2 linked regions of the Pontibacter akesuensis genome follow. The protein of the gene in region 1 interacts with the protein of each later gene in a pairwise test. Links are inferred from orthologs where the notes say so. Each region holds a gene or a part of one and is shown on either strand. Other genes may lie near its edges.

Evidence for each region.
Region 2: the proteins of mtgA (region 1) and A0W33_RS02195 interact in binary tests that used the Escherichia coli proteins (3 or more experiments, as listed by UniProt). The link is inferred for Pontibacter akesuensis from one-to-one orthologs.

Annotation. Positions count from the first base shown.
Region 1 is NZ_CP014766.1:4,275,982-4,281,720, reverse strand. Bases 1,731-4,696 are described here. They hold mtgA (monofunctional biosynthetic peptidoglycan transglycosylase), read right to left. Parts: upstream 3,600-4,696; coding sequence 2,862-3,599; downstream 1,731-2,861. Other genes in these bases: A0W33_RS18090 (metallophosphoesterase), read left to right, coding at 4,481-4,696; A0W33_RS18095 (LON peptidase substrate-binding domain-containing protein), read left to right, coding at 3,815-4,450; A0W33_RS18105 (YybH family protein), read right to left, coding at 2,417-2,875; A0W33_RS18110 (GreA/GreB family elongation factor), read left to right, coding at 1,886-2,407; A0W33_RS18115 (GNAT family N-acetyltransferase), read left to right, coding at 1,731-1,889. Also shown: A0W33_RS18120 (App1 family protein), read left to right, coding at 52-1,194; more of A0W33_RS18115, read left to right, coding at 1,281-1,730; more of A0W33_RS18090, read left to right, coding at 4,697-5,674; A0W33_RS18085 (diacylglycerol/lipid kinase family protein), read right to left, coding at 5,739-5,739. UniProt on the Escherichia coli protein: Peptidoglycan polymerase that catalyzes glycan chain elongation from lipid-linked precursors. May play a role in peptidoglycan assembly during cell division in collaboration with other cell division proteins.
Region 2 is NZ_CP014766.1:541,570-545,375, reverse strand. Bases 1-2,995 are described here. They hold A0W33_RS02195 (penicillin-binding protein), read left to right. Parts: upstream 1-445; coding sequence 446-2,545; downstream 2,546-2,995. Other genes in these bases: A0W33_RS02190 (UDP-N-acetylmuramoyl-L-alanyl-D-glutamate--2,6-diaminopimelate ligase), read left to right, coding at 2,545-2,995; A0W33_RS02200 (FtsL-like putative cell division protein), read left to right, coding at 25-456. Outside these bases: more of A0W33_RS02190, read left to right, coding at 2,996-3,806. UniProt on the Escherichia coli protein: Essential cell division protein that catalyzes cross-linking of the peptidoglycan cell wall at the division septum. Required for localization of FtsN.

The sequences.
Region 1 (5,739 bases):
GTATAAATTTACCTGAAGCTGAAGCAGCAGGAATTCTGTCAAAAATGCATCATGAAAGATTTCAGACGAAGAGCCACTGACGCGATCCTTCGGGGAGAAGAGAAGCTGGACCTGCTCGCCTTCGAGTTAAAGAACAGGCTCCACCTGAACCGGCCGCTGCAGATAGTTACCTACCGCAGTTATGGCACACCCACGCGCCTGTATGTAAAGGGCAGGGTACTGGTGGATAAAAACATCTCCAAATCAGAGGAAAACGACACCACCTGGGAAAACCTGCTGAACATGTTCCGCCGGTTTGAGAGTGACGAGATTCCGAATGCACGACTGAAGGTTACGCTGCAGGGGCACGAACACCTGATCACCACCGATGCAGAAGGATACTTTGTGGTGAACCTGCAGCCTGACAATCCCCTTCAGTTAGACGATATCTGGCATCCCTTGGAACTGGAACTCATGGAGGCTCCCGTACCTAATTTTAAAACAGACATAACCGAAACGGCACATGTGCTGGTGCCGCCACCCGATGCCGAGTATGGGGTAATCTCCGACATAGACGACACCATTGTGCGAACAGGTGCCACCAGCCTGCTGCAGACCGGCCGTAACGTGCTACTGAACAATGCGCACAGCCGCATTCCGTTTCACGGGGTGGCAGAGTTTTACCGCGCCCTGCAACTAGGTCGCAACGGCAAGCGCAACAACCCCTTCTTTTACGTAAGCAGCAGCCCCTGGAACACCTACGACCTGCTGTACCAGTTCCTGGAACTGAATGACATTCCGCAGGGGCCGCTCCTGCTGCGCGACTTTGGGATTGACGAAAAGAAGTTCTTGCAGTCGGACCACATGAGCCACAAGTACAAGGAAATAGAGAACGTGCTCATCACCTATCCACAGTTAAACTTCATACTTATTGGCGACAGTGGCCAGGCCGATCCGGAAATATACCGGGAAGTGGTCAAGAACCATCCCGGGCGTATCATGGCCATTTACATTCGTGATGTGAACATAGAAGAAAAATCAAGAGCCGTAACCACCATCTCAGATGAGCTCAAAAAGGAGGGCGAAGTAGAAATGGTGCTGGTGAAAGATACGGCCGCTGCCGCAGCACATGCCGCCAGTTGTGGTTACATATTCCAGGAAAAGGTGACAGAGGTGGCCCAGGAAGCAGAAATAGACCGGCTGGGAGATAAATAGAGTTTAGTAAAGTAAACTTCGTGTCAGTTTCCGTTCCTTCCATACTTATAGGACCTGTTCCTGACTAATAACTTTAATTCAACTTTATGCCGCTCCTGCTCAAAAGCACAAGACTCACAATAAAATTAGTTGCACCGGCTGATCTGGAATCCATTCATGCCCTGCATTCGCTCCCTGAAACAGATGCCTATAACACGCTGGGTATTCCGGAAAGTTTGGAGCACACAAAGCAAATTCTGCAGGAGTGGATTAATGCCTCCCAGAAAGACAGGCAACCGGAGTATACTTTCAGCATTACGCATGAAAAAAAGTTTATTGGTTTGATTGCCCTGAAGGTTGGCAGGGAGAAGTATAAGCGTGCGGAAGTATGGTATAAACTAGATGTGGCGCACTGGGGCAAAGGATTCGCCACAGAGGCGTTGGATGCTGTACTTGCCTTCGGATTCGAAGAATTAAAGCTGCACCGCATAGAGGCCGGCTGTGCCGTGGCAAACACAGGTTCTGTACGTGTAATGGAAAAAGTGGGTATGAGCAGAGAAGGCCGGAAGCGTAAAGTACTGCCATTAAAAAGCGGTTGGTCCGATAACTTTGAGTATGGCATACTTGCGGAAGAATGGGAACCCCGGCCTATGAGCCGCTCCGGCAAAGCCACAGGCAGGAACCCCACAGGAATGTCCCCGTTACATCAGGTATGAGCAGAGCATTTGTAAAAGAAGACAACGCAGGCGAGCCGCCCATTATTCCGCAGCGCCCTGCCCTGCCGCCCGGCGCCACCAACTATATAACGCCCCAGGGACTGACGCAGCTAAAAGAGGAACTGGCATTATTAGAGGCAGAACGGGCGCAGACAGAGGCAAACCATGAGGATGAGGCGAACCGCACCCGGCAATTAACCATTCTTAATGCACAGCTAAGTGCGCTGACGCAGCGGCTGGCAAGTGCCCGCGTAATTGATCCTCAGACCCAGCCTTCCGATGAGGTTCGCTTTGGAGCCACGGTGGAGTTGCAGACAATTAGCGGAGGCAAGAAAAACATGAAGCGCCTTTTAACAATTGTAGGCGTGGACGAGGCCTCAATTATGGAAAATAAAATTGCCTTCGTTGCCCCGCTTGCCCGCGCGGTGATAGGTGCAAAAGTCGGTCAGACGGTTTTGCTTCAGATGGGAAAGGTAGCCGAAACGGTGAAGGTCGCTTCTGTCACCTATAAGCGGTAGCTGAAAGGCTTAGCTGGAATGGTCGGCAATGATCTTCCACCCTTCGGAAAAACGCTTGAAGATAACTGAGAAATGCCCTTCCAGGTCACCTTGTGCTGCATCGCGCTGCAGGTGCCATTTTCCTACTACCAGCATCGTCTCCGGCGACAGCGCCCTTGTTTCCTTCAGGTCAAAACTCAGCTTGCCCATGGCTGCCGTATTAGGGTAGCCGCGCTTGTAATTGTTGAGTGTGGGTTGCCAGCCGTACGTAAGCCCGCGGGAGCCAATAAACAGCAGCGAGTCGGATTTCCAATAGCCCTGCATGTAGCACTCCAGATCACCGCGGCTCCAGCATTGTGCCTGCTCCTCGAGTACCTGGTGCACTTCCTGTCGTGCGTTAGCCGAAGCCCGTGACCCCTGCTTTGGAGAGCAGGATGTGGCGCAGGCAAGCCCCAGGCCAAGCAGAAAGTATAGCTTATTTCTCTTCATCTTTCTCTGGTAAGATTTCCTTGATATAAGTTGTTCCGCCCAGGCGACGCATGGCACGGGCAATGCGGCCCCGGCGGGTGCGCACGTATCCGGAAGGGCGCGCAGCGGAATACTTAATCGGGTTGGGTAATACGGCCGCCAGCAAGGCTGACTGCTGCCGTCCCAGTTCACTGGCAGGTTTGCCGAAGTAACGCTGTGAGGCAGCCTCCACACCAAAAACACCATCGCCCATCTCGGCTATGTTCAGGTATACTTCAATGATGCGTTCTTTGCCCCACAGCACCTCTATCAGCAGTGTGAAATAAGCCTCTACCGCTTTTCTAAAATAACTGCGCCCATGCCACAGGAAAACATTTTTGGCCACCTGCTGGCTGATGGTACTGCCCCCGCGAATATTTCCACCCTTTCGGTTACGCTTGAAGGCATCTACGATGGCATCAATATCGAAGCCGCTGTGTTGCAGGAACCGTTGGTCTTCGGAGGCGACAACGGCTAACGGCAACTGCTCCGACATGTCCTCCAGACGAACGAATTTATACTTTATTTCAGGCTCCTCTTTGCCAGCCGCTGCCGCCTCTGCACGGCGCTGCAGCATGTGCAGGGTAGCCGGCGGCGCCACCCATCGGTATAGCAACACCCACACCACACTTATCAGGAATAGGCTTAGCATCAGCTTTATAGCCAGCAGCCACACCACCCGAAGCCCAAACCTCTTTTTTGCCATTATTCCGTCTTCTTCTTAGGGTGGCAAAGGTAAGGAGTTTGGCATATTTTCCTACTCTTGCCAGGCAATTGCACCCCTAGGCGCCCAGCCCCGTACGCATACTTTATAACAAGGCACCGCGGCACAGCATTGAAGGTAAATCTTTAAATTATATTTTATATTTAGCTTCGGGGGCTGTCACTTTTCCTTGTCTTCCGCCTGTATACCTGATTACTATGAGCAAATACCTACCCTTGTTCCCTCTGAGTGTTGTTGTGTTTCCGGGGGAAAAACTGAACCTGCATATATTTGAGCCCCGGTACAAACAACTGGTGCTGGAATGCGCTGAAAACGGCACCACCTTCGGCATTCCGACTTACATCAATAACGGCGTGGGCCTATACGGCACCGAGATAGCTCTGCTAAGCATAGACAAGAAGCATGATAACGGGGAGATGGATATTCGCACCAAAGGCCTTGGCATCTTTAAACTGCTCCGGTTCGACCGCATGGCACCCGGCAGGCTTTATGCCGGTGGAGAGGTAGAGTTGGTGGAGAACAATGCTGAAGAAGATATCATCACAAAAATGAAAATAAAGGAGCTGCTGCAGCAATTGTATACGGCCCTTGGCCTCACCAAATTTTCAGCGGACTTGCCCGAGGATTTCAAGAGTTACGATGTGGCGCACCACCTGGGCCTGAATGTAGCTCAGGAGTACGCCCTGCTGCAGCTACGAAGCGAGAAGGAACGGCAGGAGGTTATTTTGCTGCACCTACAGCAGGTATTGCCGGTGGTAAGGGAAACAGAAAAGCTCAAGGACCGTGTGCGGCTGAACGGGCACTTCAAAAACCTGACTCCTCCTAACTTTTAGAACTTATCCCCGAACAGCTGTTCCTACTATATGCTGGTGTACTTCCTTGTTATTATTCCGACGTTGCTGTTCGCCTTTTTTGTGTTCACCTATTGGCAGGAGCGCAAATACAGGCGTAAACCATTTTACCGCCTATCAGACGTGGGATGGCAGCGGCTTGCTCCCCCGCCTGAAGAAGAACTGGTTCATTCGGTGGCGCTGATAGGAGACGTAGGTGCTCTGGCTACTGACGGCTCTGACCCAGTTATAAACTTAGTGAGCCAATGGCAGCAGGAGGCGCAGGATAAAGGTACCATGGTTTTCCTGGGGGATAACATTTACCCTATTGGTTTACCCGAAGAGGGACACCGCCACCGGCCTACCGCCGAGGCTCGGCTCAACACCATCATTAAAAGTATAGCAGCATACCCCGGCAAAGGCATCCTGCTCAGCGGCAATCACGATTGGCTCAAGGGCCGCACAGGCGGTTATGAACAGATGCTGCGGCAGGAACTTTACGTGCGGGAGAAAATACAGGAGCCCGAAGTATACCTCCCACCAAATGGCTGCCCCGGCCCGAGCGAGATTCAACTGGCAGATGGCGTGCTGCTGGTGGTGATAAACACGCAGTGGTTCGTGCAGCGTGGGGAGAAGCCTTTGGGGCACAAACAAGACTGCCCTTACACGCATATTGAGGAGTTTTTTGTGGAACTGAACAGACTTCTGAAACGAAATACGCACCAGCAGGTCCTTATCGCAGCGCATCACCCGCTTTACAGCAACGCCTTGCATGGGGGTAAGTTCACTGTGAAGCAGCACATCTTCCCGCTCACGGCCATGCACAAGCGAATATACATTCCGCTGCCCCTCTTTGGCTCTGTCTACCCATTTTACAGGCGCTTTTTCGGAGCATATGAGGACATGTCGCACCGCAAGTATAAGCAGATGCGCAAACGCCTGCTGCGCATTTTTCACCGGTACAACAACCTCATTTACGTAGCTGGGCACGACCACAACCTGCAGCACTTTGAGGTGCAGAACAACCACTACATTGTGAGCGGATCAGGCAGCAAAACCGCATTCGTAAAGAAGGGAGGGAAAGCCACTTTTACCCTGGAAGCACTAGGCTTTTTTGTGGTCAACTTCTATGCAAACGGGCAAGCATGGCTGGAGTGCCGTACGGTTGCAGAGGATACTTCCCTAGGGCAGGTAGCCTTCAGAAAACTGCTGCCTATGCATGCTTAAAACTGCAAAACCACGAATGAAATAGTTGTTGCTGTAAATTGGACAGAGATTTTAAAAATTATTCT
Region 2 (3,806 bases), 3.7 Mb from region 1 along the record:
ATTACTAGCTAAAGGAAATTGAGTATGGCTTCAAATGTATTGGTGAAGAAATCAGACTCGCCCCGATTTAATGCGGAGCGGGTGAAGCCAGAGGTGGTACAGGAGCCGCAGAAAAAGAAAAGAGGGTTCAGTCTTTTCGCACTGCTGGACAAGTATACAAATGTCGATGCCTTGTTTGAGGAAGGTGTGCCGCTGCGTTTTATGCCGCGCATCCTCTTTCTGACGGGCATTACGCTTTTCTACATCGGCAACACGCACTTCGCCGAGAAAACCATTCGCAAGATCGATAAAGTAAAAGTGGAGGTGGAAGACCTGCGGGCCGACTATTCTACGCTCAAGTCTGATTATATGGAGGCTAGTAAACAGTCGGAGGTGGCGCGCAACGTGGCGCCGCTTGGCCTGGAAGAAAGCTCAACACCACCTTACCAAGTGATTGTGTCTCCAGATGAATATTAAGAAATCCATAGTTGTCCGCGTTCGTTTGGCATTCCTGTTGGTATGCCTTTTTGCGTGTGCCATCGTGTATAAAGTTATCGCGATTCAGTACCTGGATGGCGAAAAGTGGAAGAGCATCTCCAAAGAGCGCCGCATTTTCTACAAGCCGGTGCACGCCACGCGCGGCAATATCTTTTCCGACAACGGTAGCATTCTGGCTACCTCCCTGCCTTTTTACCGTGTCGCATTTGATCCCACTGTGGCAAAGGCAGAAGTGTTTAACAACGGCGTTGACTCGCTGGCTATGTTGCTTGCGCAATTCTACGGCGACAGGTCAGAGGACTATTACCGCCGCAAGATTAAGAACGCCCGCCATGCCGGCAGAAGGTACATCAGGCTAAACAGCCGCCAGATCAACTACCAGGACAAGAAACTGATGGCCAAGTGGCCCGTGTTCCGCGACGGAAAGAACAAAGGCGGTGTAATTTTCGAGAAAGTAGAGAAGCGCTTCAAGCCGTTCGGCCTGCTGGCCGACCGTACGATCGGCTTTATCAACGAAGATAAAAATGGTGCTGGTTTGGAGTTTAGCTTTAACGGTGATTTAACAGGCGCAGACGGTGAGGCCTTGTTTGAGCGCATTGCGGGCGGCAGCAAACCGATCTACGACGGCACCGAGGTGAAACCGCAGCACGGCTATGACATCAAAACCACCCTGGACATCAACCTGCAGGACGTGGCAGAGAATGCCCTTTATAAGGCGCTGGAGAGAACGAATGCCGAGTATGGTTGCGTGATATTGATGGAGGTCAAAACAGGCGAGATCAAAGCGATCGCAAACCTGGGCAAGACCACCGGCGGCTATATTGAGGACTATAACTACGCGGTAGGAAACCAGGGACGTACCGAGCCCGGCTCCACGTTCAAACTCGCCTCGATGATGGCTTTGTTTGAGCACGCACCTGAGGTAAAGCTAACGGATACAATTGATACCGGCGATGGCCGCTACCGCATCAAGAATACAGTGATGACGGATGCCAAGATAAACGGCTATGGCAAATTGACGGTGCAGCAGGTGTTTGAGAAGTCATCTAATGTGGGTGTTGCCAAACTGATGGAGGCCCATTTCAGCAATGATCAGCAAGCATATATAGATTACCTGAATAAGTTTGGCCTGAACAGCACCCTCGGCTTCCAGATGGAAGGGGAGGCGCGGCCTTACATGAAGGACCCGCGCGACAAGAACTGGTATGGCACCACGCTAACGTCCATGTCCATTGGCTACGAGCTAAAGCTGTCTCCCCTGCAAACGCTGGCTTTTTACAATGCGGTGGCAAACAACGGAGTGAAGATCCAGCCTATAATTGTAAAGGAAATCCGAAAGGCTGATGAAGTACTCCATTCCTACTCCACCCGTGTGCTGGACGACCAGATATGCTCGGAGGCAACGCTGAAAAAGCTGCGCATGATGCTGGAGGGTGTAGTGGCGAACGGTACGGCAAAGAACGTGCTTAGCGCCGACTATAAGATTGCCGGTAAAACAGGCACAGCCCGAAAGGTGAAAAATGGCCGCTACGTGAAGGAGTACTCCACTTCGTTTGCTGGTTACTTTCCAGCTGATAACCCGAAATATTCCTGCATTGTGATCATCGACAGTCCGCGTGGCGTGAACGTGTATGGTGGTGATGTGGCAGCACCGGTGTTTAAGGAACTGGCTGATAAAGCCTACGCACGCGACCTGGCCATGCACAAGCCCATGCACGAGCGCGTGGTGCCGAACAGGGAAAGTATACCGCAGGTGGAGGCAGGCAGCTTCGACGACCTCAGAACAATTTGCAACACCATTGGGGTAAGCACCAGAAACGGAAACCTGGATGACGAGTGGGTGAAAGTGGTGCCGCTGCGTCGCTCCCTGGGCTTTGAAGCTACACCAGTGATGAAGAACACCGTGCCTGATGTACAGGGTATGACGCTTCGCGATGCGCTGTACATCCTGGGTAACCAACACCTGAAGGTGAAAGTGTCTGGTGCCGGCAAACGCGTGAAAGAGCAGTCGCTGGAACCTGGCACTGAGATAAACGAGGAAAAAACGATAACGATTACACTGAGCTAATGCAGCAGCTACAGGATATACTTAAAGGGGTACAGGTACTCAGCAGCCAGGGAATCCTGGAGGTGCAGGTGCAGTCCATTACGTTTGATTCGAGGAAGGTAGGCGAGGGAGTACTTTTTGTGGCGATGCGCGGCGTGCAGGCAGACGGCCATGAGTTTATTCCAAAAGCCGAAGAAGCAAAGGCCGTAGCGATCGTATGTGAAGAGCTTCCGGCGCAACTGCAGCCGGGCATTACCTATGTGCAGGTAAAGAATTCAGGAGAGGCGCTTGGCCAGATGGCTTCGGCTTTCTACGGGCACCCGTCCAAGAAGCTTCAGTTAGTGGGCGTAACCGGCACAAATGGCAAAACTACTTCTGTTACGCTCCTGCACAAGCTGTTTCGTGAGTTGGGCTACCATGTAGGCCTGCTTTCCACGGTGCAGAACCAGATTGACGAGGAAATTATTCCTTCCACACACACCACACCGGATGCTGTGCGACTGAATGAGCTGCTGGCGCAGATGGTGAAAGCAGGTTGCACGCATTGCTTTATGGAGGTGAGCTCGCATGCGATGGTGCAGCAGCGGGTGGCAGGTCTAACGTTTGCCGGCGGGGTGTTTACTAATATCACACACGACCACCTGGATTACCACGGCAGTTTTGATGAGTATATCAAAGCGAAGAAGTCATTCTTTGACATGCTTCCGAAAAGCGCTTTTGCCCTAATTAATGCGGACGACAAGCGCGGACCGGTAATGGTGCAGAACACGAAAGCAGCTGTGCATTACTATGCCTTGCGCAAGGTGGTGGACTTTAAGGCGCGAATCATCGACAACACCATTCAGGGCTTGCACCTGGAGGTGGACGGACAGGAGATTTGGTGTAAACTGATCGGTGCCTTTAACGCTTACAACCTGCTGGGCGCCTATGGCGTGGCCGTTTTGCTGGGCGAAGACAAGATTGAAGCGCTAACGGTGCTTTCCAGCCTCGATTCAGCTGCAGGCCGCTTTGATTACCTAGTTTCGGATGCGCTTATAACGGGTATCGTGGATTATGCGCACACGCCTGATGCGCTGGAGAATGTGCTGAATACGATCCAGCAAATCCGTAACCCGAACCAGAAAGTGATTACGCTGGTGGGCTGTGGTGGCAACCGCGACGCAGCCAAGCGTCCATTGATGGCAGATATTGCCTGCCGCCTAAGCGATAAAGTTATACTTACCTCCGATAATCCGCGCTTCGAAGAGCCGCAGGCGATCTTAGAGGATATGCAGAAAGGCGT